Regions from separate parts of the Pseudomonas sp. LBUM1644 genome, predicted to be linked through region 1. Evidence: predicted binding sites of a transcription regulator. Region 1 holds the regulator's gene; each other region holds the start of a gene.
What was found. The regulator FliA, encoded in region 1, starts transcription of late flagellar genes. The targets are predictions, from matches to a motif close to CTAAAGTTTNNNNNNNNNNNGCCGNTAA.
Positions count from the first base shown of each region.

Region 2: a site for FliA is predicted at 1,127-1,154, ahead of ACA052_RS23815 (flagellar protein MotY). Genes of this name have one in related genera too.
Region 3: a site for FliA is predicted at 3,409-3,436, ahead of flgM (flagellar biosynthesis anti-sigma factor FlgM). Genes of this name have one in related genera too.

Region 1 covers NZ_CP166812.1:4,614,202-4,623,781, forward strand. Annotated here, with positions in the region: gene ACA052_RS21030 (ParA family protein) at 1-33, opposite strand, end outside; gene motD (flagellar motor protein MotD) at 77-967, opposite strand; gene ACA052_RS21040 (flagellar motor protein) at 984-1,724, opposite strand; gene ACA052_RS21045 (protein-glutamate methylesterase/protein-glutamine glutaminase) at 1,724-2,869, opposite strand; gene ACA052_RS21050 (chemotaxis protein CheA) at 2,919-5,150, opposite strand; gene ACA052_RS21055 (protein phosphatase CheZ) at 5,198-5,986, opposite strand; gene ACA052_RS21060 (chemotaxis response regulator CheY) at 6,009-6,380, opposite strand; gene fliA (RNA polymerase sigma factor FliA) at 6,548-7,288, opposite strand; gene fleN (flagellar synthesis regulator FleN) at 7,285-8,115, opposite strand; gene flhF (flagellar biosynthesis GTPase FlhF) at 8,232-9,560, opposite strand; gene flhA (flagellar biosynthesis protein FlhA) at 9,572-9,580, opposite strand, start outside.
Region 2 covers NZ_CP166812.1:5,198,143-5,207,722, reverse strand. Annotated here, with positions in the region: gene rnt (ribonuclease T) at 1-17, opposite strand, end outside; gene pyrC (dihydroorotase) at 14-1,060, opposite strand; gene ACA052_RS23815 (flagellar protein MotY) at 1,220-2,128, shown strand; gene ACA052_RS23810 (argininosuccinate synthase) at 2,258-3,475, shown strand; partial or broken gene ACA052_RS23805 (hypothetical protein) at 3,705-3,965, opposite strand; gene ACA052_RS23800 (response regulator) at 4,350-4,976, shown strand; gene ACA052_RS23795 (PA3496 family putative envelope integrity protein) at 5,033-5,212, opposite strand; gene nth (endonuclease III) at 5,319-5,957, opposite strand; gene ACA052_RS23785 (Rnf-Nqr domain containing protein) at 5,983-6,492, opposite strand; gene ACA052_RS23780 (RnfABCDGE type electron transport complex subunit G) at 6,485-7,096, opposite strand; gene ACA052_RS23775 (RnfABCDGE type electron transport complex subunit D) at 7,093-8,085, opposite strand; partial or broken gene rsxB (electron transport complex subunit RsxB) at 8,690-9,064, opposite strand; gene ACA052_RS23765 (Rnf-Nqr domain containing protein) at 9,082-9,580, opposite strand, start outside.
Region 3 covers NZ_CP166812.1:4,823,701-4,833,280, reverse strand. Annotated here, with positions in the region: gene ACA052_RS22080 (glutamine synthetase family protein) at 1-179, shown strand, start outside; gene ACA052_RS22075 (MFS transporter) at 249-1,625, shown strand; gene ACA052_RS22070 (flagellar brake protein) at 1,690-2,436, opposite strand; gene ACA052_RS22065 (flagella synthesis protein FlgN) at 2,530-2,997, opposite strand; gene flgM (flagellar biosynthesis anti-sigma factor FlgM) at 3,046-3,372, opposite strand; gene flgA (flagellar basal body P-ring formation chaperone FlgA) at 3,539-4,300, opposite strand; gene ACA052_RS22050 (chemotaxis protein CheV) at 4,383-5,315, shown strand; gene cheR (protein-glutamate O-methyltransferase CheR) at 5,362-6,189, shown strand; gene flgB (flagellar basal body rod protein FlgB) at 6,528-6,935, shown strand; gene flgC (flagellar basal body rod protein FlgC) at 6,939-7,382, shown strand; gene flgD (flagellar hook assembly protein FlgD) at 7,398-8,120, shown strand; gene flgE (flagellar hook protein FlgE) at 8,151-9,500, shown strand.

The DNA.
Region 1 (9,580 bases):
ACCCTTTTGATTGGCAACGGCCCAGACTCTCATTCGGAATGTTCCTCCCGGTCGACGAGATCGACCGAGAAATAGCTCAGCGTGTTAATGCGGGTGACGGAGAATTGACGGCGCTCTCTCGTCCCGGCGGCTTGACCGGGGTCGGTGCAGTTTGTGTGCCAGCACGCTTCAATGCGGCATCCGGTTTTGCATTCGCCGTGCCGGTGCCGGTAAGGCTGCGACGGACATCAAGATTTCGCGATACCACCAGCACGACCCGTCGGTTGCGCGCCCGGCCTTCGGCAGTGGCATTGTTGGCCACTGGCTGGAACTCACCGTAGCCCACCGACGCCAGGCGACCCGGGTTCACACCCTGCATCGCCAACATGCGCACGATACTGGCGGAACGGGCTGACGACAGCTCCCAGTTGGTCGGGTATTGCGAGGTACGGATCGGTTGATCGTCGGTGAAACCCTCGACGTGAATCGGGTTGTCGAACGGCTTCAGAACGCCGGCGACCTTGTCGATGATATTGAACGCCATGTCGCTGGGCATGGCATCGCCGCTGCCGAACAACAGGCTGGAATTGAGTTCGATCTCGACCCATAGCTCATTGCCGCGCACGGTCATCTGGTTGGAGCTGATCAGGTCGCCGAACGCGGCGCTGATGTCATCGGCGATGCTTTTCAGAGGATCGCTGGCACCGGCAACACCGGCATCGACCTGCTCGCTGTCCTTGACCAGCGGCTTGGCCGGGGTCACGGTCTTGGGCCGCTCTTCGCCAATCGGAATCGGCTTGAGCGAGCGATCAGCGTCGGTAAAGACACCGATCAGCGCCTGGGAGATGACTTTGTACTTGCCTTCGTTGATCGAAGAAATCGAGTACATCACCACAAAGAACGCGAACAGCAACGTGATGAAGTCGGCGTAGGAAACGAGCCAGCGTTCATGGTTGACGTGTTCTTCAGGTTGCCGGCGACGAGCCATAATCCATTACCCCCAATCAGTCCATGAAGCCCTGAAGCTTCAGCTCGATAGAGCGAGGGTTTTCACCTTCGGCGATCGACAGGATGCCTTCCAGCAACATTTCGCGATAACGCGACTGGCGCAGCGCAACAGACTTGAGTTTCGAGGCAATCGGCAGCAACACCAGGTTCGCACTGGCCACGCCGTAGATGGTCGCGACGAAGGCCACGGCGATGCCGCTGCCCAGTTGCGATGGATCGCCCAGGTTGCCCATGACATGGATCAGGCCCATCACGGCACCGATGATGCCGATGGTCGGCGCGTAGCCGCCCATGCTTTCGAAAACTTTCGCGGCTTCGATGTCGCGGCTTTCCTGGGTATAGAAATCCACTTCCAGAATGCTGCGAATCGCTTCAGGCTCGGCGCCGTCAACCAGCAGTTGCAGACCCTTGCGCGAATAGCTGTCGGGTTCGGAATCGGCCACGCCTTCCAGACCGAGCAGTCCTTCCTTGCGCGCCGTCAGGCTCCAGTTCACAACACGATCGATACCACCGGCCAGGTCCACGCGAGGCGGAAACAGGATCCAGCCGAGTATCTGCATGGCACGCTTGAAGGCGCTCATCGGCGATTGCAGCAGCGCTGCGCCGATGGTCCCGCCCAGTACGATCAACGCCGCCGGGCCGTTGGCCAGGGCGCCAAGGTGACCGCCTTCAAGGTAGTTGCCGCCAATGATGGCGACGAACGCCATGATGATCCCGATAAGGCTTAGAACATCCATCAGATACACGCCTCGACCAAATGCTTGCCAATGTCATCGAGGCTGTACACCGCGTCGGCGAGTTCGGCTTTGACGATGGCCATCGGCATGCCGTAGATCACGCAACTGGCTTCGTCCTGGGCCCAGATCGCGCTGCCGCCCTGCTTGAGCAGGCGCGCGCCTTCGCGACCGTCGGCGCCCATGCCGGTCAGCACGACCGCCAGAACTTTGTCACCGTAGGACTTGGCCGCGGAACCGAAAGTGATGTCCACGCAGGGTTTGTAATTCAGGCGCTCGTCGCCCGGGAGGATTTTTACCGCGCCACGGCCGTCGATCATCATTTGCTTGCCACCCGGTGCCAGCAACGCCAGGCCCGGACGCAGGATGTCACCATCCTCGGCTTCCTTGACGTGAATGCGGCAGAGTTTGTCCAGGCGCTCGGCGAAGGCCTTGGTGAAGGCGGCCGGCATGTGTTGGATCAAGACGATCGGCGCGGGGAAGTTGGCCGGCAACTGGGTCAGGACCCGCTGCAGCGCAACCGGGCCACCGGTGGACGTGCCGATGGCAACCAGCTTGTAGGCCTTGCGTTTCGGCGCAGGCGACGACGGACCCGAGGAGGCCGGTGCGTACGTACGCGCCGGGGCCGGAATCGGTGTCGGAGCCGGACGTGCCGGTGCACTGCTGCCGTAGCTGCCAATGCTCGAAGGCGGCGGTGTCGGTGCAGGCGCGGCGACCGGTACCGGAGCACTGTAGGCATTGGCACGACGGTTACTGCGCGAGATGCTCAGAATCTTCTCGCACAGCAGTTGCTTGACCTTCTCGGGATTGCGCGAGATGTCTTCGAAATTCTTCGGCAGGAAATCCACTGCACCGGCGTCCAGCGCATCCAGGGTGACCCGGGCGCCTTCGTGGGTCAGCGACGAGAACATCAAAACCGGCGTCGGGCAGCGCTGCATGATATGCCGCACGGCCGTGATGCCGTCCATCATGGGCATCTCGTAGTCCATGGTGATCACGTCGGGCTTGAGGGCCAGGGCCTGATCGATCGCCTCTTTTCCGTTGGTCGCCGTGCCGACGACCTGGATATTCGGATCCGCTGAAAGAATTTCCGAGACGCGGCGGCGGAAAAACCCCGAATCATCCACCACCAGGACTTTGACTGCCATAAACACTCCGTTAGACAGAGCGAGGCTCAGTCGCCCCGCCCCACCAGAATCAAATACGCCGTGCGGCGTAACGCTTGAGCATGCTCGGAACATCGAGAATCAGCGCAATACGGCCGTCACCGGTGATGGTGGCGCCGGACATGCCCGGGGTTCCCTGGAGCATTTTGCCCAAAGGCTTGATGACCACTTCTTCCTGGCCAACCAGCTGATCGACGACGAAGCCGATCCGCTGGGTGCCCACCGAAAGGATCACCACATGGCCTTCGCGCTGCTCTTCGTGAGCGGCGGAGCTGACCAGCCAGCGCTTGAGGTAGAACAGTGGCAGCGCCTTGTCCCGCACGATCACCACTTCCTGGCCGTCCACCACGTTGGTGCGCGACAGGTCGAGGTGGAAGATCTCGTTGACGTTCACCAGCGGGAACGCGAACGCCTGGTTGCCGAGCATGACCATCAGCGTCGGCATGATCGCCAGGGTCAACGGGACCTTGATGACGATTTTCGAGCCCTGGCCCTTGGCCGAGTAGATGTTGATCGAGCCGTTGAGCTGGGAAATCTTGGTTTTCACCACGTCCATGCCCACGCCACGACCCGACACGTCGGAAATCTCGGTTTTGGTCGAGAACCCTGGCGCGAAAATCAGGTTGTAGCACTCGGTGTCGCTCAAGCGATCGGCCGCGTCCTTGTCCATCACTCCGCGTTTAACGGCAATGGAACGCAGGACGTTCGGGTCCATGCCTTTGCCGTCATCGGAGATCGACAGCAGGATATGGTCGCCTTCCTGTTCAGCCGCCAGGATCACCTTGCCGCCGCGGGACTTGCCCGACGCTTCGCGTTCTTCCGGCGACTCGATGCCGTGGTCGACCGCGTTGCGCACCAAGTGGACCAGCGGGTCGGCCAGGGCCTCGACGAGGTTCTTGTCGAGGTCGGTTTCTTCGCCGACCAGCTCCAGGTTGATCTCTTTCTTGAGCTGGCGAGCCAGGTCGCGAACCAGGCGCGGGAAGCGCCCGAAGACCTTCTTGATCGGTTGCATCCGGGTCTTCATGACCGCGGTTTGCAGGTCGGCCGTGACCACGTCGAGGTTGGATACGGCCTTGGACATGGCTTCATCGGCGCTGTTGGCACCGAGGCGGACCAGGCGGTTACGCACCAGCACCAATTCGCCGACCATGTTCATGATTTCGTCGAGACGCGCGGTGTCGACCCGCACGGTGGTCTCGGCTTCGCTGGCTGGCTTTTCCGCAGGCGGCGCAGCGGGTGCACGGGCAGGCGCCGGTGCAGCAGCGGCAGCAGGCTTCGGTGCCTCGGCTTTTGGCGCGGGCGCTTTGGCGACGGGTGCCGGCGCTTTGGCGACTGGCGCGGCTACCGAAGAAGACGCAGAGCCGGTACCGACTTCAGTGAACTTGCCTTTGCCGTGCAATTCGTCGAGCAGCGATTCGAACTCGTGATCCGAGATCAGATCGCCGCCGGCCGCTGCTGCCTTTGGCGCAGCCGGGGTCGGTACCGAGGCAATCGCCGATTCCAGCGCTTCGACAGCAAAGTTACCCTTGCCATGCAGCTGATCAAGCAGTGCTTCAAACTCGTCGTCGGTAATGTCGGAACTGTCGCCTGGCGCTTTCGGGGCAGCCGGGGCCGCAGGCGCGGCTACCGCGTCGACGGCGAACTGGCCTTTGCCGTGCAACTGATCGAGCAGTGACTCAAACTCGGCATCGGTAATTTCGTCGCTGGTTGCTGCATTGCCCGCGGGCAGCGGAGCCGGGGCCTCGGCCTGAGCCTTGACGGCATTCAGCGAGTCCAGCAGTTGTTCGAATTCGTTATCAGTGATGTCGCCCGATTCGCCTTCAGCCGCCGGCGCTTCGAACACTTCGGCAACCGGGGCCGACTCATCAGCGGTTTGCGGCTCGGCCAGACGGGCCAGGGCAGCGAGCAATTCAGGTGTCGCGGCCGTGATCGGGCTGCGTTCACGGACTTCGGTAAACATGCTGTTCACCGCGTCCAGCGCTTCGAGAACCACGTCCATCAGTTCCGAGTCGACGCGACGCTCACCCTTGCGCAGGATGTCGAACACGTTCTCGGCGATGTGACAGCACTCCACCAGCTCGTTGAGCTGGAGGAAGCCGGCGCCCCCTTTTACAGTGTGAAAACCGCGAAAAATTGCATTGAGCAAGTCCGCATCATCCGGTCGGCTTTCAAGCTCGACCAGCTGTTCGGACAGTTGCTCTAGAATCTCGCCGGCCTCAACCAGGAAATCCTGAAGGATCTCTTCATCGGCGCCGAAGCTCATGTATGGGGTGCTCCTAACAGGTTTAAAAACCTAAAATACCTAAAATTCTAAAACCCTAGGCTGGATAGCAAATCGTCCACATCGTCCTGACCGGACACAACGTCTTCTCTTTTATCGGCATGAATCTGCGGACCTTCACCCTGAGAGAGATGTTTTTGCGGATCTTTTTCTGCAAGCATCGCATCACGGTCATGTTCGATGCCCGCAAAGCGGTCCACCTGACTGGCCATCAGCACGAGCTTGAGCAGGTTGCTTTCAACTTCGGTGACCAATTGGGTCACACGCTTGATCACCTGACCGGTGAGGTCCTGGTAATCCTGGGCCAGCAGAATGTCGTTGAGGTTGCTCGACACGGCGCGGTTGTCTTCACTGCTGCGCGTCAGGAAACCGTCGACGCGACGGGCCAGCTCGCGGAACTCTTCGGCTCCGACTTCGCGACGCATGAACCGACCCCAGTCCGCGCTCAAGGCCTGGGCTTCTTCGCTCAGGCTGTTGACCAGCGGCGTGGAGTTTTCCACCAGATCCATGGTGCGGTTGGCCGCCGCCTCGGTCAGCTTGACCACATACCCCAGGCGCTCGGTGGCGTCGGTGATCTGTGACACTTCCTCGGCTTGCGGCATGTTCGGGTCAATCTGGAAATTGACGATCGCGCTATGCAGCTCACGGGTGAGCTTGCCCACTTCCTGGTACAGGCCACGGTCACGGGTCTGATTGAGCTCATGGATCAGTTGCACCGCATCGCCGAACCTGCCTTTTTCAAGGCTCGCGACCAGTTCGACGGCGTGTTTTTTCAGGGTCGATTCAAAATCGCCCTGTGAAGATTCTTTATGCTCCATAGCTCCCCCGTGGCGCAGTCCATCAACCGATGCGTTCGAAAATCTTCTCGATTTTTTCTTTCAACGCCTGGGCCGTGAAGGGTTTGACCACATAGCCGTTTACACCGGCCTGGGCCGCTTCGATGATCTGCTCGCGCTTGGCTTCAGCGGTCACCATCAGCACCGGCAGGTGCTTGAGCTTTTCATCGGCGCGCACGTGGCGCAGCAGGTCGATACCGGTCATGCCAGGCATGTTCCAGTCCGTTACCAGAAAGTCGATGCTCCCGCTGTTGAGAACCGGAATGGCAGTAGTGCCATCGTCGGCCTCGACCGTGTTGGTGAACCCAAGGTCACGCAACAGGTTTTTTATGATCCGCCGCATCGTTGAGAAGTCATCAACGATGAGGATTTTCATGTTCTTGTCCAATTCGACCTCCAAGCAGTCTTAAACGCGCCCAGCACCTGGACGCGCCATTTCAATCAATCCGGCAAAGCACTCAATGACTGTCTGGAGCACAACAGATCGAGACCGGCGCAGTTCAACACCACACCAGCCACGTTCGCAGTGTCCCCACACTGCCTTCAGCGCGCTCGCCACTCCCCCAAACGCCCCCGCAAACGGGCCGCGCACTGGCTGTGTAACTGGCTGACCCGAGATTCGCTGACCCCCAGGACTTCACCGATTTCCTTGAGATTCAGCTCTTCGTCGTAGTACAGCGCCAACACCAGTCGCTCACGCTCCGGCAAATTGGCAATCGCGTCCGCCAGCGCTGCCTGGAAGCGTTCATCTTCCAGATCGCGTGACGGCTCGAGATGAGCACTCGCGCCATCCTCGTGCAGCCCTTCGTGTTCGCCGTCCTGCAACAGATCGTCGAAACTGAATAAACGGCTGCCCAGGGTGTCGTTCAAAATCCCGTAATAATCGTCGAGACTCAATTGGAGTTCGGCCGCAACCTCGTGATCTTTAGCGTCACGACCGGTTTTAGCTTCAATCGAGCGAATGGCGTCGCTGACCATCCGGGTATTGCGGTGGACCGAACGTGGCGCCCAGTCCCCCTTGCGGACTTCATCGAGCATGGCGCCGCGGATTCGAATGCCCGCGTACGTCTCGAAACTCGCGCCTTTGCTGGCGTCGTATTTGGTCGACACTTCCAGCAGACCGATCATCCCGGCCTGGATCAGGTCTTCGACCTGGACACTGGCCGGCAGACGCGCCAGCAAGTGATAGGCAATGCGTTTAACCAGTGGCGCGTAACGCTCGATCAGCTCGTACTGCGCGTCACGTGCCGACTTCTTGTAGAGGTTGTAACCGCTGGCTGTCATAGAACCGGTCCTGCCGTTTGTTGCACGAGGCGCTCGACGAAAAACTCCAGGTGCCCACGCGGGTTGGCAGGCAGCGGCCAGGTATCGACCTTCTGTGCAATCGCCTTGAAGGCCAGCGAGCACTTGGAACGCGGAAAGGCTTCATACACGGCACGTTGCTTTTGCACGGCCTTGCGCACGCTTTCGTCGTACGGCACCGCACCGACGTATTGTAGGGCGACGTCGAGGAAGCGATCCGTGACCTTGGTCAACTTGGCGAACAGGTTGCGACCTTCCTGCGGGCTCTGGGCCATGTTGGCCAGGACGCGGAAGCGGTTCATGCCGTAATCGCGGTTAAGCAGTTTGATCAGGGCGTAGGCGTCTGTGATCGAGGTCGGTTCATCGCACACCACCAGCAGGACTTCCTGGGCGGCGCGGACGAAACTGACCACCGAGTCACCAATGCCCGCAGCGGTGTCGATCACCAGCACGTCGAGGTTGTCGCCGATATCGCTGAATGCCTGGATCAGGCCGGCGTGTTGAGCCGGGCTCAGATGAACCATGCTCTGGGTGCCGGACGCTGCCGGGACGATGCGGATGCCGCCAGGGCCCTGCAACAGAACGTCGCGCAGCTCGCAGCGGCCTTCGATCACGTCGGCCAGGGTACGTTTGGGTGTCAGTCCCAGCAGGACGTCGACATTTGCCAGCCCCAGGTCGGCGTCCAACAGCATGACGCGACGGCCGAGCTCAGCCAGGGCCAGTGACAAATTCACTGACACGTTAGTCTTGCCGACGCCACCTTTGCCGCCGGTCACCGCGATCACCTGTACGGGATGCATGCTGCCCATGTTATTTCTTTACCTTGTCTTGCATAGACGGAGGCCACATTACTGGCTGCGCGTTCACAAACGGAACAATGCATGGCAGACCATCGATGTAGGTACAAAAACTGTTCATTAATACCTCAGCCAACCTGCTTGGTCGGGCTGTGGTAAATATCAGCGAACATGTCAGCCATGGCTTCTTCGCTGGGTTCTTCCTGCATTTGCACGCTGACGGCGCGACTGACCAACTGATGACGGCGCGGCAGATGCAAATCATCCGGAATCCGCGGGCCATCGGTCAGGTACGCCACCGGCAAGTCATGACTGATGGCCAGGCTCAACACTTCGCCCAGGCTTGCCGTTTCATCCAGTTTAGTCAGGATGCAGCCAGCGAGCCCGCAGCGCTTGTAACTGTGATAAGCGGCCGTTAGAACCTGTTTCTGGCTGGTGGTTGCCAGGACCAGATAATTTTTCGATCGTATACCACGCCCGGCCAGGCTCTCGAGCTGCATGCGCAGGGCTGGATCGCTGGCTTGCAGGCCGGCGGTATCGATCAGCACCACGCGCTTGCGCAGCAAGGGATCCAGTGCCTGAACCAATGACTGGCCCGGATCGACGTGGGTCACCGACACATTGAGAATACGGCCGAGGGTCTTGAGCTGCTCCTGGGCACCGATACGGTAGCTGTCCATGCTCACCAGCGCGATGTTTTGCGCGCCGTACTTGAGCACGTAACGGGCCGCGAGCTTGGCCAGGGTGGTGGTCTTGCCCATGCCGGCAGGGCCGACCATGGCAATGACTCCGCCCTCCTCCAGAGGCTCGACTTCCGGAGTGGAGATCATCCGCGCCAGGTGCGCCAGCAACATGCGCCAGGCCTGGCGGGGTTCTTCAATGTCGGTAATCATCGCCAGCAGATCGCGCGACAACGGCCCGGACAGGCCGATGCGTTGCAGGCGACGCCAGAGATTGGCCTGGGCCGGACGGCTGCCTTGCAGCTGATTCCAGGCCAGGGAGCCCAGCTGAACTTCCATCAGCTCGCGCAGGCTGTTGAGTTCGAAACGCATCGAGTCGAACGCCCGGGGATCAACGCCCGTCGAGGTCGGCGCAGGGGTCGGCGCAGCACGACGGGGTTCGGCGTAGGTCGGTTCGATCAGCGGCTCGGCGGCGGTCAGCGGCAGACCGGCGAACAACTGGCGGTTGGTGCTCTTGTCGCTCTCGCCATCGCCACGCAGGCTCAGCTCGGCCTGGGCGGTCACGATCCGCGACTGGGTCTTGCGCAGCTCATCCTCGAGTTCCATGTTCGGAACACGCGGGGCCAACGCCGACAGTTTGTAATCCAGAGCGGCCGTCAGCTCGACACCACCGGCGATCCGGCGGTTGCCAATAATGGCGGCATCAGCGCCCAGCTCATCACGAACCAGTTTCATGGCCTGACGCATATCGGCGGCGAAAAAACGCTTAACTTGCATAAACCACTACCTCAGCCGTT
Region 2 (9,580 bases), 580 kb from region 1:
TAATGGTCTTCACTCACGCGTGTTCCTCCAGCAGGCGCCAGCGCAGTTTTTCACCGGCGCGCAGCGGGATAACGGTCAGCTCGCCAAATGGCAGGCTGGTGGGGGCGGTCCATTCTTCGCGGACCAGGGTAATGCGATCGGTGTTCACCGGCAGGCCATAGAAGCGCGGGCCGTTGAGGCTGGCGAAGGCTTCGAGCTTGTCCAGCGCGTTACGTTGTTCGAAGGCCTCGGCATACATCTCGATCGCCGCATAAGCGGTGTAGCAACCGGCGCAACCGCAAGCGGCTTCCTTGGCGTGCTGCGCGTGAGGCGCCGAGTCGGTACCCAGGAAGAATTTCTCGCTGCCGCTGGTGGCGGCGTCGAGCAGGGCTTCCTGGTGCGTATTGCGCTTGAGAATCGGCAGGCAATAGAAGTGGGGCCGAATACCGCCGACCAGCATGTGGTTGCGGTTGTACAGCAAGTGATGAGCGGTGATGGTCGCGCCGACGTTGGCCGGGGCGGCGTTGACGAACTGCACGGCATCGGCGGTGGTGATGTGTTCAAACACCACTTTGAGGGTCGGAAAACGCTCGACCACACGACGCATGTGTTCATCGATGAAGATTTTTTCGCGGTCGAACACGTCGACATCGCCACGGGTGACTTCACCGTGAATCAACAACGGCATCCCGACTTCGGCCATGGCCTCGATCGCCGGGAAGATCTTGTCGATGCTGGTGACGCCAGAATCCGAATTGGTGGTCGCGCCGGCCGGGTACAACTTGGCGGCGTGAACGAAACCGCTGGCCTTGGCCTCGCGAATTTCTTCAGGCTGGGTGCGGTCGGTCAGGTAAAGCACCATCAGCGGTTCGAAGCGACTGCCGGCCGGGCGTGCAGCGAGAATCCGCTGGCGATAGCCGTCGGCTTCAGCCGCATTGCGCACCGGAGGTACGAGGTTAGGCATGATGATCGCGCGACCAAAGGTGCGCGCGACATCCGCGACGGTATTGGGCAACACGGCACCATCGCGAAGATGAATATGCCAGTCGTCGGGACGCAGCAGGGTCAGGCGGTCGGACATGAGGGGATTCCAGGCGGGTCAAACTGAGGGGAATGCTACCGGAAAAGACTCTTGCAGGCACTCGCTATCAAGTTTTGCAGGAAGCTTCCGATATCCAACAGGTACGCCGTAAACAAGTGTGTGTCGGTCTTTTTGTCGTAGAAGCCAGTGGAGCCTCCCGTGCGCCAGCGTTATTTAGCCTTGCTCAGTGTGTTTGCCAGCCTTCCTGCGATGGCGCTCACTTTCCAGACCCGTCTGGAGAGCATCGAGTGGACGGTCGAAGGTGACCAGTTCGAATGCCGCCTGGCTCAGCCGATCACCGATTTCGGTTCGGGGGAGTTCGTGCGTCGCGCCGGCGAGCAGGCGACGTTCCGTCTGAAGACCTACAACGCGATGATCGGCGGTGGTTCGGCGACCTTGCTGGCGGCCGCCGCGCCGTGGCAGCCAGGGCGCGGCGACATCAACCTGGGGTCCGTGCGAATCGGCAGCGGCAATGTACTGTTCAACAGCTCGCAAGTTCAGGCCGGGCGCTTGATCAGTGGCTTGATGGACGGGCGCAGTCCGGTCATCCGGCATTCCTCGGGCGATGGTCGGGTGTCCGAAGTACGCCTGTTGCCCGTCAAGTTCAGTAAAGCCTTCAATGATTACCAGAGTTGCGTGGCGAAACTGCTGCCGAAAAATTTTGAACAGGTCAAACAGTCCGAGATCGGTTTTCCGGGCGAGGGCATCGAACTGGATCCGCAAGCCAAGTCGCAGCTGCAGGTCATGCTGGAATTCATGAAGGCGGATCCGACGGTCAATCACATCGAGCTTGATGGTCACTCCGACAATAGCGGCAATCGCCTGACCAACCGCGAGTTGTCACGCCGCCGAGCGTTGGCGGTGATGGACTTTTTCAAGGCCAATGGCGTTCAGGAATCGCAGATCACCATGCGCTTCCACGGCGAGCGCTACCCTGTGGCGCCGAACACCAATGCCACCAACCGCGCGAAGAATCGCCGGGTCGCCGTGCGCCTGGAGCGGGTGGCGCCGACCGACAAGGTTGCACCTCAGGTCACGACGCCGGGCAGCAGTTCGGCAACTTCCTGACTTGTTGGTCATCGTCGCGCGTTCGACAGATTCTGTCGCTTCGTCGTCATAAGCTGTCGCGCCTCTGTAAATTATTCTGCATGCCCGGTAGACTCGACGGCTTTCCGTAGAACCCCGTGGAGTGATGGCATGGCGGACGTAAACAAGGTCGTTCTGGCGTATTCCGGCGGCCTGGACACTTCGGTGATCCTCAAGTGGCTGCAGGATACTTATAACTGTGAAGTCGTGACCTTCACCGCTGACCTGGGTCAGGGCGAAGAGGTCGAACCTGCACGCGCCAAGGCTCAGGCCATGGGCGTCAAAGAGATCTACATCGACGACTTGCGCGAAGAATTCGTGCGCGATTTCGTTTTCCCGATGTTCCGCGCCAACACCGTTTATGAAGGCGAGTACCTGCTCGGTACTTCCATCGCTCGTCCGTTGATCGCCAAGCGCCTGATCGAAATCGCCAACGAAACCGGCGCTGACGCCATTTCTCACGGCGCCACCGGCAAAGGCAACGACCAGGTTCGTTTCGAACTCGGCGCGTACGCCTTGAAACCAGGTGTGAAAGTGATCGCTCCGTGGCGCGAATGGGACCTGCTGTCCCGTGAAAAGCTGATGGATTACGCAGAAAAGCACAACATCCCGATCGAGCGTCACGGCAAGAAAAAATCCCCGTACTCGATGGACGCCAACCTGCTGCACATCTCCTATGAAGGCGGCGTGCTGGAAGACACCTGGACCGAGCACGAAGAAGACATGTGGAAATGGACCGTCTCCCCGGAGAAGGCTCCTGACAAAGCGCAATACCTGGAACTGACCTACCGTAACGGCGACATCGTCGCATTGGACGGCGTCGAAATGTCCCCGGCCACCGTGCTGGCGACCCTGAACCGTATCGGTGGTGAACACGGTATTGGCCGTCTCGACATCGTCGAGAACCGTTACGTGGGCATGAAGTCCCGTGGCTGCTATGAAACCCCGGGCGGCACCATCATGCTGCGCGCTCACCGTGCGATCGAATCGATCACCCTGGACCGCGAAGTCGCTCACCTCAAAGACGAGCTGATGCCGAAATACGCCAGCCTGATCTACACCGGTTACTGGTGGAGCCCTGAGCGTCTGATGCTGCAACAGATGATCGATGCATCCCAGGCGCACGTGAACGGCGTTGTACGCCTGAAGCTGTACAAGGGCAACGTGATCGTCACTGGCCGTAAGTCCGACGAATCGTTGTTCGACGCCAACATCGCAACCTTCGAAGAAGATGGCGGCGCCTACAACCAGGCTGACGCGGCGGGCTTTATCAAGCTCAACGCCTTGCGCATGCGTATCGCGGCGAACAAAGGCCGGAAGCTGTTCTGAAGCCTTTGAGACCGTAGAACGAATTGAATGTGTGGCCCCGTCGTCGACGCGGCCACACATTTGAAAAAAGTGATGTTACCTGCTCTTGCGATTCAGTTCTTCACGTGTCCGTTTATCTCTCCCGCCAATCCATAAAACGCTAATGATTGTTGCGTTTGCGTGGATGTTTTGAATTTTTCGGCTCGCTGTCCTTCAGTTTATCTTCCAGTGCGACGTCATCGTCCAAGCGCTCAGTGCTATCCATGATTTTTATGAAATGCTTGCCCTTTTGAAAATCCGAGGGGGCGTAAAGCGATTTATAGTTGAAGTTGAGTGTGGCGAAAAAGAGTAAGAGTAAATAAAAAGGAAATCCGATTAGAAACCAGATGTAGATCTCCCTGTCTTTGTTGTCGAGGAAGGGCAGCGATAGAGCTGCCGAAGTTTCAGACAGTGTTGCAAATATTGCAATGATAGTCAGGGGGGTAGTGGTTTGATGTTTGAGTTTTTTCATTGTATATGCTCATTTAAGTTCGTCTGTTCTCGAAGGGTTGATGGGTGATTGTTTTGTATCATTGTCAATATAGTAGATTTGTCGTGAGGGGTTCGTTATAGCTCTATTGTTATGGCAGAAGTGTTGGCGATTTTTTGTTTCTTGCTTTGTTAGTTTGGATTTATGGTCGTAACTCGATACAAAAAAGCCGTGCATAGAGAAATGCCGTCAGTCTGAAAGTGTTTCTGGTATGGCTTTTTCAAGGGGGATTTGTAGGAATAATCTGCATTATTTGTAGGGAATGTCTCTCGCTGTGGATGGCTGGGTGGGCCGGCATGCCAGGGGTGAAACGACTAGGCTATTGTGCGGGCTCTAAAAATTCGAACAGCGAAATTGGACTAGCCCATGAATAAAGTGCTGATCGTGGATGATCACCCCGTCATTCGTCTTGCGGTACGTATGCTAATGGAACGTCATGGCTACGAAGTCATTGCAGAAACAGATAATGGCGTGGATGCATTGCAACTTGCGCGTGAACATATGCCGGATATTGTCATTCTGGATATTGGAATTCCGAAACTGGATGGACTGGAAGTCATCGCGCGCCTGACGTCGGTCGCGTTGCCCATGAAAGTACTGATATTGACTTCCCAGGCTCCCGGGCATTTTTCAATGCGTTGTATGCAATCGGGGGCCGCGGGATATGTTTGCAAACAGCAGGATCTCACTGAATTGCTCAGCGCAATTAAAGCAGTATTGTCAGGCTACAGTTATTTTCCGAACCAGGCTTTGCATACCGTGCGCTCCAGCCTGGGGAATGCCAGTGAATCCGATATGGTGGATCGTCTGTCAGGACGGGAAATGATGGTCTTGCAGCAATTGGCGCGAGGCAAGACAAACAAGGAGATTGCCGACGGGATGTTCCTGAGCAATAAAACCGTCAGTACTTACAAGACTCGCCTGTTATTGAAACTCAATGCACGTTCCCTGGTCGACCTCATCGAACTGGCTCAGCGCAATGGCCTGGTGTGATTGCGCGAGCATTCGGCACTTAGTAAAAAGCCTCCGTTTCGGGAGGCTTTTAGGTGTCATAGGTCAAAATCGTAATCGGCCAATTGCTTTTGCAGTCGGCGCTCCTCCAGCAGATTGTCGATGGTACGGCGTTTGCTCAGGTTGGTCTTCGCCACTTCCACCACCGGTTCAGCGTCCTCGGCCTCCACGGGGGTGAAGTCGTCCTCTACGTCCAATTGCTCTTTGCCAGTGCTCATAGGTTAACTCCAGGCTTAGACTGCCTTTGGCGCCCCTTATAGCGACAATCTTCCTGCGGGTAAAAAAGATTTTTTCAATCGATGTATCAGTAAACTTAATAGTGCCTCAATCGTCCGAGGTCTTTTGCTTGTACTCGCACAAGTCTTCGATGCGGCAACTGCCACAACGAGGCTTTCGGGCCAGGCAGACATAGCGCCCGTGCAGGATCAACCAGTGATGGGAATCGAGCAGGTATTCCTTGGGCACAAATTTCATCAGTTTTTTCTCGACCTCGACCACATTCTTGCCCGGAGCAATGCCGGTGCGGTTGCTGACCCGGAAAATATGCGTGTCCACAGCCATGGTCAGCTGGCGGAAGGCGGTATTGAGCACCACGTTGGCGGTCTTGCGGCCTACACCGGGTAGCGCTTCCAGTTCTTCGCGGGACTGCGGCACTTCGCCGCCATGACGCTCTACCAGCAAGCGACAGGTCTCGATCACGTTTTTCGCTTTGCTGTTGAACAGGCCGATGGTCTTGATGTACTCCGACAGCCCCGCGACACCCAGCGCATGAATCGCCGCCGGAGTATTGGCCACCGGATAGAGTTTGGCGGTGGCCTTGTTGACGCCGACGTCGGTCGACTGCGCCGAAAGAATCACGGCAATCAGCAATTCAAAGGGCGAGGAGTAGGCCAGTTCGGTCTTCGGTTCCGGGTTGTCTTCGTGAAACCTGCGGAAAATTTCCAAACGTTTTGCGGCATTCATGGGCGAAGCGTTTCCTCGAAGGCAATCAATGTGAGGGTGTCGGGCGACTACAGGCCTGCCAGCCTGCTATCAGCAGGCCCAGCAAAATGAATCCGCCGGGGACCAGAGTAGCCAAGTGAAAGCCACCGCTGCCCAGGAGTTCACGCAGCAGACTCATGCTCGCCATCAGCGCGCCGAACACAGCACACAAGCGCAGGCGATCACGCCATGGGCTCTGGAAAAAACCGCTGTGTTCCAGCACGACGCATTGCAAGGCGATCAAACCGGCGTAGAACCCCAGATGTTGGTGCACTGGCAGTGACCAGGTCTGCGCGGCAAGTTCTGCGCAGCTGGTCAGGGTGGCCGCCAGTAGCACGCCCGCCAGCAAGTGCGTTGCCGGGGTCAGACGGGCTCGCAAGGTGCCCATGGTCAAGCCGAAGGCATTGATCACCACGACGAACATCAGCCACAGGCTCAGCGCGGTAATCCATGAGTCGGTGGCGCCGACCAGCGGCGCCAGCATCAGCGAGTGCTGCAACGGCGATAACTTATTCATGGGAACTGCCCTCGATCACCGATTGCCGGTGTTCATCGAAGTAGCGCAATGCGTCATGGACGGCGTTGATCACCGCTCTTGAAGTGATCGTGGCGCCCGCGATCTGATCAAATTGACCCTGATCCTTTTTCAGCGCCCAGCCACTGTCGGCAGGTTCGGTTCGCGATTTGCCGGAGAAAACCTGGAGCCAGCTATTGGGCCAATCGGCGATTTTAGCGCCCAGACCGGTCGTTTCCGACTGCTTGAGGGTTTTGACGCCCAGCAGCCTGCCGTTGACGTCGATGGCGATCAGCAAGTCGATGGCACCTGCATACCCCAAGGTCTGGCTGCGCAGCAACACTGCATAAGGTTGGCCGGCCTTGGTCGCGCGATAGCCGGCCAGCAGGGTGCTGTTGGCCAACGTGCTGCTGTCGAGGGTGAGCGGTTGATCCAGCGGTTGATTGTCGTAGCTGTCCGGGGGCAACACGTCCAGCAGGTTACGGCTGTCGATCAGGCGTTGTTCGGCTGCAACGCGCGGTGCAACGGCGCGTTGCACGAGGTAAGTCACGCCAATCCCCACGGTGGCCAACAACACCAATGTCACAGCGCTCGATGTTCGATTCATGGCGCACCCCGCTCCAGTCTGGACGCGACAAAGCGCTCCAGCGCCGGTACACACAAGTTCATCAGCAGCACCGCAAAGGCCACGCCGTCCGGGTAGCCGCCCCACGTGCGAATCAAATACGTCAGCAGCCCGACACCCGCGCCGAACAGCAGTCGGGCGCCGGGGCTTTTGGCGCCGGACACAGGCTCCGTGATGATGAAGAAGGCACCGAGCATGCTCGCGCCGGTCAGCAGATGAAACAGCGGCGAGCCGTGGGAGTCGGAGCCGGACCCGTTCCAGCACAGCAGGCTGATGACAAACAGGCTGGCCAGCATGCCGACCGGCGCATGCCACGTGAAAATGCGCTGTTGCAACAGAAACGCGCCGCCCGCCAGAAACGCCAGGTTGACCCATTCCACGCCGCGCCCACCAACGTGGCCGAACGCCGGGTTGCCGGCGAAGAGTTCGTCCATGGTCAGGCTTTTGTTGATCCGCAGACTGTCCAGCGCCGTGGCCTGGACCCAGGCATCCGGGGTCTGGCTGAGGCTGAAACCGAACACCTGCTGCAACCCACCGAGCAGGTCCATGCCATGGGAGGACGGCCAATGGGTCATTTGTTGAGGAAACGTTACGAGCGCCAAGGCGAAACCGAGCATGGCCGGATTGAACGGATTCTTGCCGACACCGCCATACAGCTGCTTGCCAAACACTATCGCGAAGACCGCGGCGCTGACCGTCAGCCACCATGGGCAATAAGGTGGCAACGCCAGTGCCAATAACGTCGCACTGACCAGAGCGCTGCCGTCGCTCAGGGTGGGTTGGAGCTGTCGCTTGCGCAACTGCAACACGGCGGCTTCGGCAGCCAATGCGGTCACGCACGCCAGAATCAGGTTGATCAATACACCCCAGCCATACAACCAGAACAACACCAGCGCTCCCGGCACGGTGGCCAGCAGCACCAGCTTCATGGCCTGCTGAAGGCGTTCGTCGACCGACTCAAGGGGTGGCATAAGTGTCCACCTGACGCTCGGCTTCCTTCACGGCGAGTTCCAGCGCTTCGATCTGTTCCTGCGCAGCTGCGTTCGCCTGGGCTTTTTTGAGTTCGGCGCGGCGCATGGCCAACTGGATCTTGGCCCGATTCAGCTGCGCATTTTTCGCCGGAGCAGCGGGTGCCGGGGTCGGCGCAGCACTGCTTTCCAGCTGTGCCAACGCTTGCTCGGCGACCTCGAATTGCTGTTGCAGGACAATCAACTGCGCTTGCTGCTCGAACGTCGGCGGATGCCCGAAAGCCTTGAGCGACTTGTTCAGTTGCGCCCGGCTCATGGCCAGGTCGACCTTGGCTTTTTTTAAGGCCGCATCGGCAGTGGCGGCCTTCTGGGCGCGTACCCGTTCAAGAGCGGCCCGCACAGGGTCGAGAGGCACGACGTCACTGGTCTGTGGCACTGCGCGATGCGCACGGGCTTGGCGTTCGGCGAGTTTCTGTTCTTCTTCGCGCTGCAGCCGGGCGTTGCGTTGTTCGAAGCGGCGCCGTGCATGATCGCGTTTGACGGCACGGGCCCGTTGCTCCTCAAGGCTGAAGGCCAGGCCACCGACAATCGGCAACACCGTGGCCAGCGGCAACGGTCGCATCTCGATGCAATCCACCGGGCAGGGCGCCACGCAGAGGTCGCATCCCGTGCATTCGTCGACGATGACCGTGTGCATCAATTTGGCGGCACCGACGATGGCGTCCACCGGGCAGGCCTGGATGCATTTGGTGCAACCAATGCACTCGGCTTCACGAATGTAGGCAAGCTGTGCCGGGGCCGAACCGCGACTGACATCAAGTTCCAGCACCGGCACCTTCAACAGGTCGGCCAAGGCCGAAATGGTTTCGCTGCCACCGGGTGGGCACTTGTTGATCGGCTCGCCGCTGGCGATGCCCTCGGCGTACGGCTTGCATCCGGGGTGGCCACACTTGCCGCATTGGGTCTGCGGCAGGAGGGCATCGATGCGTTGAATCAGACTCATGTTTTGATCAGTCCGCTGAATCCGAGAAAAGCCACTGCAATCAGTCCGGCGCCGATCAGGTCGATCGGCAGGCCGCGAAAGGGGAGCGGGACGTCGTTATCGACCGTGCGCTGACGCAAGTCGGTAAACAGGCTCAGCACCAGCCAGAAACCCAGTCCGGCGCCGATACTCAAAGCGCTGGCGTGAAAAAAACCTTTGTCTTCCTGAACATTGATCAGCGCCAGCCCGAGCATGCCGGCATTACCGAGCAGCAGCGGCCACAGACCTTCGAACGACAGCGTCGAAAACACCTGCGCAAGCAGCTTCAGCAACGGCGCGATCAACAACACGCTCAACGGCAAAAACACGAACAGACGCAGCGACGTCAGCTCCAGCGGCAGCAGCAACCCATGATAGAGCGCATAACCGAGGATGCCGACGATCAGCATCAGGCACGTTGTCGCAATGCCCAGTGCATGGACCTGCCGTTGTCCTGAACCCAACAGCGGATCGACG
Region 3 (9,580 bases), 210 kb from region 1:
TTTCATTGCCGTGTACCTTGCATGCCGCCCTTGAGCGTCTGAAACGTAGCCAATTGGCGAAGGAACTGTTCGGCAAGGAGTTCATCGAAGGCTACGTCGCTTCGAAGACCATGGAGTTGACCAGTTTCTTCGATGAAATTACTCCCTGGGAGCGACGTGTCCTCGCCGCCCAGGCCTGACGAACCTTCGTCTTCGGGCTATCGTTTGATTAGTCCGTTTCTCACTGCAAGGAGCCGCTCGGAACGCCGATGCGCCAAATCTGGAAACCTTTTCGAGCGCTTTATTTTGCCTCGCTGATGATGTTGATCGGCTCTGGCTTGCTGAGTACTTACCTGGGCTTGCGCCTGGCGGCTGATCACGTCGACAGCCTGTGGGTCGGCGCGCTGATGGCGGCGAACTATTTCGGTCTCGTCCTGGGCGGCAAGATCGGTCACCGTTTGATTGCCCGGGTCGGGCATATTCGAGCCTACTCGGCCTGCGCGGGGATTGTCGGTGCAGCGGTGCTTGGTCACGGCCTGATCGACTGGCTGCCGGCCTGGATATTCCTGCGGGTCATCGTCGGCCTCGGCATGATGTGCCAGTACATGGTCATCGAAAGCTGGCTCAATGAGCAGGCCGAAGCCTCACAGCGCGGGGCGGTGTTCAGCGGCTATATGATCGCCTCGTACCTGGGGCTGGTGCTGGGTCAGCTGATTTTGGTCATGCACCCGGCGCTGGGCCTGGAACTGTTGATGCTGGTCGCGTTGTGCTTCGCGCTGTGCCTGGTGCCGGTGGCCCTGACTCGCCGGATTCACCCGGCACCGCTGCATCCCGCGCCGATGGAGCCGCGGTTCTTCATCAAGCGCGTGCCGCAGTCGTTGAGCACGGTGCTGGGGGCAGGGCTGATCATTGGTTCTTTTTACGGTCTGGCGCCGCTTTATGCCTCTCAGCAAGGGTTATCCACGGAGCAGGTCGGTCTGTTCATGGGTAGCTGCGTTTTCGCCGGGCTGATGGTGCAGTGGCCGTTGGGCTGGCTGTCCGACCGTTATGATCGGGCGTTGTTGATTCGCTGTTTTGCGACCGTCCTGGCCGTGGCTGCGTTGCCGTTGGCAATCATGCAACAGGTGTCACTGGAGATATTGTTCATCGCCGGGTTTGTGTGTTCGCTGGTCATGTTCTGCCTGTATCCGCTGGCGGTGGCCTTCTCCAATGACCACGTCGAAGGCGATCGTCGCGTGTCCCTGACCGCAATGCTGCTGGTGACCTACGGCGTCGGCGCCAGTATCGGGCCGTTGGTGGCCGGGGTGCTGATGAAGCTGTTCGGCAGTCATATGCTGTATGCGTTCTTCAGTTTTTTCGCGTTGGTGCTGGTGTGGCGGATCCGCCCGAAAGCGGTCACCAACCTGCATCAGGTCGACGACGCACCGCTGCATCACGTGGCCATGCCGGACAGTATGTCGAGTTCGCCGCTGGTGGCGTGCCTTGACCCGCGTGTCGACGAGCAAGTGGTACACGATCAGATGCAGAACCCGATCAACCCCGAGCCTGAGCCTGAGTCGGGACCCGAGTCAGAGCCCGACGCCGATTCGGATCCGAAAGACCCTGACGCGGGGCGCGAGCAAAGCTTTACCGAGGCGAGGCCCTGAATCCAGGGCATAAAAAAACGGGCAGTCACCGTAAGGGACTGCCCGTTTTCATTGAAGGATTTTATTACATGTCGTCTTTGTCAAAGCGCCGTGCTTCGCGCTGAAGCTGATAGACGAAGCGCTCGACCTGACGCTGTACCAGCCCGCTCATGTTGTGAAAGCGTACGCCGGCAAACGTCGTGGAGATTTTTTCTTCGAAGTGCAAGTACCGCAATTCGACCGGCGCCGTCATGTTGCCAAAAGGCAAGGAGGCCATGAAGCGGTCGTAGACCTGACCCAGTTGCAGGCGGCCAGTGATGTCACCTTCGAAGCGCAACTTGCAACCGGTCGCGGAAATGTCCAGCAGCTTGCCGCCGATAGGTGACTTGAGTTTCTCACCACCGATCTCGACATCGACCAGTTGCGCAAGCTTCAACGCAGCCCGGAAGGCATTGCGACGCTGGTGGTAGACGACTTCGTCGGGCAGAGGGCCCCGATAGCAGCGGGTGTTATTGGACTCGTCGATGCTCAGTGGCGCGTTGCTTTCCCAGGCAATGCGCACACCGTCATGAAACCCTTCAATCCGGAACGATTCGCCGGCCAGCAAATAGCGCTCGCCGTCGCGGGGCACCATTTCATCCAGGGCAATCATGTTGTTTTCACGGTCGACGTCTACCAGATAAGTCTGGAAGCGCTGGTTGCGCTCGTGGAACGTGATGATCAGCGGGTCATGGCTTTCCTGCAGCTGCCGCAGGTTGCCAGCGATTTCCATGGGCGTCGCGAGCACCTTGGGTGGCTGCGGAGTATCTTCCGCGGTTAAGGCATTAGACACGGTTCATCAATCTCCACACAAAATATGACTGCGGCTGGCCATCATATTGCCAGCATGTGACGCGTCTTGATAGGGCAAGCTCATCGGATGGACTTAAGCCTGACTGAGCGGGCGTGGCATGGCAAGCTTGGAGGTTGATCCACGGGCGTCGTAAAGCGCTGGCGGTTCGCCGCCGGTGAGGATTTTCAGCTGATTGGCCGTGGCGGCCTGCTGTACCAGGATCGATTGGCCATTGTTGACGTTGATGGCTTGGCACTGGGCCAAAAGTTGCGTGAGCACGTCGCTCTGCTCCAGCAGCTGGTCACCGATGCTCGAATGGCTGGCGAGTTGCTCCAGTCCATTGCGATTGGCAGGCAGACTCAGGCTGGCGAGAATTTCACTGCGCTTGCGGCCATGCTGCTCGAGCAAGATGATCAATGCCTGTTTCTGCGCCAGAATTTCTTCTAGCAGTTGCATCTCCCGACCGTGCAGCGCGAGTGACTCGGTCTGCAGCAACGCCAGCAATTGTTGCGCTGGAGCAAAGTCGTCGGTGATCAGTTGCAGTAAATTAGTGTCGTGCATGGCTGGCCTTGGGTTTTAAGCGTCCAAAAGCCTGGCGCCGGCCTTGGCCTAGCGCTGGGCTTCGAAGTTGAGCAGTTTGCTGGCTACACGGTTGCTGTCGACTTTATAGCTGCCATCGGCAATCGCTGCTTTCAACTCGGCCACGCGGGCGTTGTCGACGGCAGGCTGATCGCGCAGCTTGTCAGTGACCTTCTGCAACTGTTGAGCCTCATCGCTGAAATGTACCGATTCCCCGCTCTTGACGGTACTGGCCTGTTCGGCCGGGGTAGTCAGCGGCGCGGATTTGCCGGCTTCGGCAGTGTCCTTGGCAGCGCTGGTACGTGTACCACCGGTAAGTGACGAGGAGCTGTTCAACCGGCTGAAATCGATGACCATGATAAAAAACCTCTGGGTATTTGGACGCTTGCCATGTTTTCGGCCATACCCGGAAAAACTTTAGGCCCAATTATCAATGAGCTTGCGCGCGTCAACGCTTGCCCTGCATGGGGCACAGTTTAGGGAACAGTCGGTCTGTTCGCCACATCCACACCAACAGAAAGCCCTACATGGCCACTTCCACCTGACCCGGCGCGATGACTTGCGCCTTGATCACCCGTTGGGAGTTGAGGTTTTTCACCCGGATCTGTTCACGCAAACCGCCGTTGGACAATGCTTCCCCCGGCATGCGCACGCTGAGCGTACCACTGCGCGCGGTAATCACCACTTGGTCACCCTTGCTGATCACTTCCGCCTGTTCCATGTGCACCAAGGTAATGACTTGGTCGGCGACCATTGGTCGGGTCAATTTTTGCCCGATCGCCTGGTCGACCGACGTCAGGTAGCCCTGGCTGATCAGGCTGATGTCGCGCTCGCGCAGCGCCACGTCTTGAGGTTCGATAATGCCGGCGCGGCGCAGGGGGCGGGTGGTGGTCACAATGTCGCGAAACAGGCGCACTTGAGCGGGTACGAAGACCGTCCAGGGTGACGCCCCCTCGCAGCGAACCTTGACCGTAACCCGACCCAGTGGCTTGGCCGGACTCTCGAGGGTGGCTGTCAATTCCTTGTCGCACATGGGCATGCGCAGACGCGGATCAAGCTGGTTGACTTCGATTTCGTAACGGCCTTCCGTTTGACTCGTAGCCAGATAGTCCTCTACGGTGAATTCAAGAAAGCCCTGAGTGACGCCGATAAGCATGTCAGGCAAGGTAACCGCGTCAGCAAGGGCAGGGCTGCCAGCGTTGAACAGGCAAACGGCCGACATCGCGCAAAGCACTTTGCGCAAGTTTGATGTCAGGCGTCGAAAAAATGTCGGTTCTGTGTTCATAAGAGTTAAAAAGCAAGCGCCGTGCCGTTTAGTGATGAAGGTGCGTCGCAACACACTTAAGCGTTGGTGTAGGAGTCTGTGCATGGCTGGGGTAATGGATGCGGTAAACCAGCGCACGCAACTGGTGGGGCAGAATCGCCTTGAGCTGTTGTTGTTCCGTCTCGACGGCCAGCAGCTCTACGGGATCAATGTGTTCAAGGTTCGCGAGGTGCTGCAATGCCCCAAGCTGACCCTGATGCCCAAGTCCAGTCCTGTCGTGTGCGGTGTGGCAAACATCCGGGGGGCGACCATTCCGATTCTGGATCTGGCGATGGCGACCGGTTCCGGCGCGCTGAAGGATCAAAGCAATCCTTTCGTGATCATCACGGAGTACAACACCAAGACCCAGGGTTTCCTGGTGCGGTCGGTGGAACGTATCGTCAACATGAACTGGGAGGAGATTCATCCGCCACCCAAGGGCACGGGGCGCGACCATTACCTGACGGCTGTGACTCGGGTCGACAATCAGTTAGTCGAAATCATCGACGTCGAGAAAGTGCTGGCAGAAGTGGCGCCGACACCGGAAGCGATTTCGGTGGGCGTGGTGGATGTCGAAACCCAGCACAAGGCGCTGTCCCTGAAAGTATTGACGGTCGATGACTCGTCGGTGGCGCGCAAGCAAGTCACCCGTTGCCTGCAGACGGTCGGCGTCGAAGTGGTGGCGTTGAACGACGGCAAGCAAGCGCTGGATTACCTGCGCAAGCTGGTCGACGAGGGCAAGAAGCCGGAAGAAGAGTTCCTGATGATGATTTCCGACATTGAGATGCCGGAAATGGACGGGTACACCCTGACGGCCGAGATCCGCAACGACCCTCGCATGCAAAAGCTTCATATCATCCTGCATACTTCGTTGTCGGGCGTATTCAATCAGGCGATGGTCAAGAAAGTCGGAGCCGATGACTTCCTTGCCAAATTCCGTCCTGATGACCTGGCATCCCGGGTAGTCGACCGGATCAAAGCAGCAGACATCAGCTAGGGGCCTTCTGCTCCTGGTGATAAACACGATTTAAGAGGCGGCATCATTGTCTACGGGTAATTTGGATTTCGAACAATTCCGGGTATTTCTGGAAAAAGCCTGTGGCATTTTGCTCGGTGAAAACAAGCAGTACCTGGTCTCGAGCCGTCTCAACAAGCTGATGGAACAGCAGGGCATCAAGTCTTTGGGTGAGTTGGTCCAGCGCATCCAGACCCAGCCGCGCAGCGGTTTGCGCGAAATGGTGGTGGATGCCATGACCACCAATGAAACCCTGTGGTTTCGTGACACCTATCCGTTTGAAGTCTTGAAGAACAAGGTGTTGCCCGAAGCGATCAAGGCGGCCCCTGGCCAGCGTCTGCGGATCTGGTCGGCGGCGTGCTCATCGGGTCAGGAACCGTATTCGCTGTCGATGTCCATCGATGAGTTCGAACGGGTCAACCTGGGTCAGTTGAAGATGGGTGTGCAGATTGTTGCCACTGACCTGTCCGGCACCATGCTGACCAATTGCAAGACCGGCGAGTACGACAGCCTGGCGATCGGCCGGGGTCTGTCGCCCGAGCGCCTCCAGCGTTACTTCGACCCGAAAGGGCCGGGCCGCTGGGCAATCAAGGCACCGATCAAAAGTCGGGTGGACTTTCGTTCGTTCAACCTGCTGGACAGCTATGCCAGCCTCGGCAAGTTCGACATCGTGTTCTGCCGCAACGTATTGATCTACTTCTCTGCCGAGGTGAAGAAAGACATTCTGTTGCGCATCCACAGCACGTTGAAGCCGGGCGGGTATCTGTTCCTCGGCGCGTCCGAAGCGCTGAACGGTTTGCCGGACCACTACCAGATGGTCCAGTGCAGCCCGGGAATTATTTACCAGGCGAAGTGATGCAAGTGCGGCAGTCAAAAAAAAGCGGGAGCCCAAGGCTCCCGTTTTTTTTTGCCTGCCGCACTTGCATCACGTAGGAGCTGCCGCAGGCTGCGATCTTTTGATCTTGTATTTTTAAGAGCGAGATCAAGATCAAAAGATCGCAGCCTGCGGCAGCTTCTACAGGGAGGAGGGGAAAGCGGCAGAAAAGCGGCAGGCGGCGGAAAACGGTTGCCGCTTTTCTGGCATTGCCGCGTTGCCACCGCCCGCAAAGCCACGGTTTATGGGCTTTTTTGAATTGGCACGCCGCTTGCTATGTTCAACCTACGAAAAATCAGGTCACCCGAAGGTTTCCCGGCATGAGCATCAGTTTCGATAAAGCGCTCGGTATCCACGAACAAGCCCTGGGCTTCCGCGCTCAGCGTGCCGAAGTCCTGGCCAACAACATCGCCAACGCCGATACCCCGAACTACAAGGCTCGGGATCTGGACTTCTCGAAAGTGCTCGCCGAGCAGAACGAGAAAACCAAGAACGGTACTTTCGCCTTGAACATGACCAACAGCCGCCATATCGAAGCTGAAGGCCTGGGCAATGGCGACGAGTCGCTGCTGTATCGCACGCCGATGCAACCGTCGATCGACCAGAACACCGTGGACGCCCAACTGGAGCAGTCGAACTACGCGGAAAACGCGGTCAACTTCCAGGCCAGCTTCACCCTGCTCAACAGCAAATTCAAAGGGCTGGTGTCAGCCCTTCGCGGAGAGTAAGCCATGTCTCTATCCAGTGTTTTCAACATTGCCGGTAGCGGCATGAGTGCCCAGACCACTCGCTTGAACACCGTGGCCTCGAACATCGCCAACGCCGAAACCGTCTCGTCGAGCATCGACAAGACCTATCGTGCGCGGCACCCGGTGTTCGCCACCATGTTCCAGGGCGGCCAGAGCGGCGGCAGCGATTCGTTGTTCCAGAGCCAGGACGCGGCCGGTCAAGGCGTACAAGTGCTTGGCGTGGTCGAAGACCAGAGCAACCTTGAAGCGCGCTATGAGCCGAACCATCCGGCGGCCGACGCCAAGGGCTACGTCTACTACCCGAACGTCAACGTGGTGGAAGAAATGGCTGACATGATTTCCGCGAGCCGTTCGTTCCAGACCAACGCCGAAATGATGAACACCGCCAAAACCATGATGCAGAAGGTCCTGACCCTCGGTCAGTGATAAGGGGCGACTTTCATGAGTATTACCGATACCACCAGCAGCTTGAGCCTCAACGACATCCTGGCCAACTCCTCAGTCAAGACCAACACCAGCGCCGACGGCCTGGCGTCGGCGACCAACAGTGCCACGGGCAAACAGTCCCTGGGCAAGGACGCGTTCCTGCAATTGCTGGTCACCCAGCTGAAAAACCAGAACCCGCTCGAACCGCAGGACAACGGTGCGTTCGTCGCCCAGTTGGCGCAGTTCAGTAGTCTGGAAGGCATCACCACGCTCAACGACACGGTGAGCGGCATTGCCGGCAACTACAACTCGTCCCAGGCCTTGCAGGCTTCGTCGCTGGTGGGCCGTTCGGTCATCGCGCCGGGCGACAAGGCAGTGGTCGACACGTCCAAGAGCCTCAACGGCTCGGTCGTGGTGCCAGGTTCGGTGGCCGGGGTCACCCTCAAGATTGCGGACAAGGACGGCAAGGTTGTCCGCACCATCGATATGGGCAGTCAGTCCGCCGGCAATGCCAGTTTCATCTGGGACGGCAAGGACGATGCGGGCACCACCGCCGCACCGGGCACCTACACCTTTACTGCGTCGACCACCATCGACAGCCAGGCGGTATCGCTGGTCACCAATCTGCCGGCGACCGTCAACAGCGTCACCATCAGCCAGACGGGCGGTGAGCTGATGCTCAACCTGGCCGGGCTGGGCAGCATTGCCCTGTCCAAAGTTCAAACCATTGGTATATAGAGCCGACTAACCGGCACAAAGGAGTGGAATATGTCTTTCAATATCGGCCTTAGCGGTCTCTATGCAGCCAACAAACAACTGGACGTTACCGGCAACAACATCGCCAACGTCGCGACCACCGGTTTCAAGTCGTCCCGTGCAGAATTCGAAGACGTTTACTCGGCCACCAAGCTGGGCACCGGCAGCAAGACTGTTGGTAACGGCGTGCGTCTGGCCAACGTGTCCCAGCAGTTCACCCAGGGTGACATCAACAACACCGGTAACGTGCTGGACATGGGCATCAACGGCTCCGGCTTTTTCGTGCTGAACGACAGTGGTTCGCTGTCCTACACCCGTTCCGGTACGTTCAAGGTCGACAAGGACGGTTACATCACCAACACCGACTACTCTGCTCGTCTGCAAGGTTACGGTGTGGATTCCAATGGCAAGATCGTCAATGGCGTGTTGACCGACCTGCGTATCGACACCTCCAACCTGGCGCCGAAATCGACCAGCTCTGTGTCGTCGACCATCAACCTGAACTCCTCGGCGGATGTAATCGATCAGGCCGTGGTGGCCAACAAGTTCGATCCGACCAAGCCCGCGACCTTCACCAAGCAGTTCAGCACCCCGATTTTCGATACGCAGGGCAACCAGCACACCATGGATCAATTCATGGTCAAGACTGCAGGCAACACGTGGGATACCTACACCCTGATCGATGGTCGCAACCCGGATGGCAGCGACCCTGCTATTGCGGCTAATGCGCCGGTCCCTTCGACCATGACGTTCGACACGTCAGGTAAGCTGCTTTCGGTCAGCACACCGGCACCGGTCACTATTCCGCCGACCGTTCCGACACCTGCGCCTACCATCAGCAGCGATCTGAAGATCACCAACTGGACACCAGGCACTGTGACCGGCGGCGTCTGGACAGCCAACGGTGCGGCCGCCAACCCGGCAGGCGTGTCCATTGCCATGGCCAACACCACCCAGTTCAACGCCGACACCGCGCGTTCGATTCCTGCGCAGAATGGCTACGCTACCGGCCAGATCACTAACCTGACCATCGACGGCAGCGGTGTGTTGCTGGCCAACTTCAGCAACAACCAGACCAAGGCTATCGGCCAGATCTCCCTGGCGAGCTTTACCAACGAACAAGGCTTGCAGCCGGTTGGTGGCACCAGCTGGAAGGAAACCTACATTTCCGGCATCCCAGGCTACGATGCGCCGCAAACCGGCACTCTGGGCGAGATTCACTCCAACTCCCTGGAAGAGTCCAACGTCAACCTGACCAACGAACTGGTCGACCTGATCAAGGCGCAGAGCAACTACCAGGCGAACGCGAAGACCATCTCCACTCAAAGCACCATCATGCAGACCATCATTCAGATGACTTGATGTTGTTGGGTTGTAGCGCTTGACAAGAAGCCCCTCGAAAGAGGGGCTTTTTTGTGGTCAAAAGATCGCAGCCTTCGGCA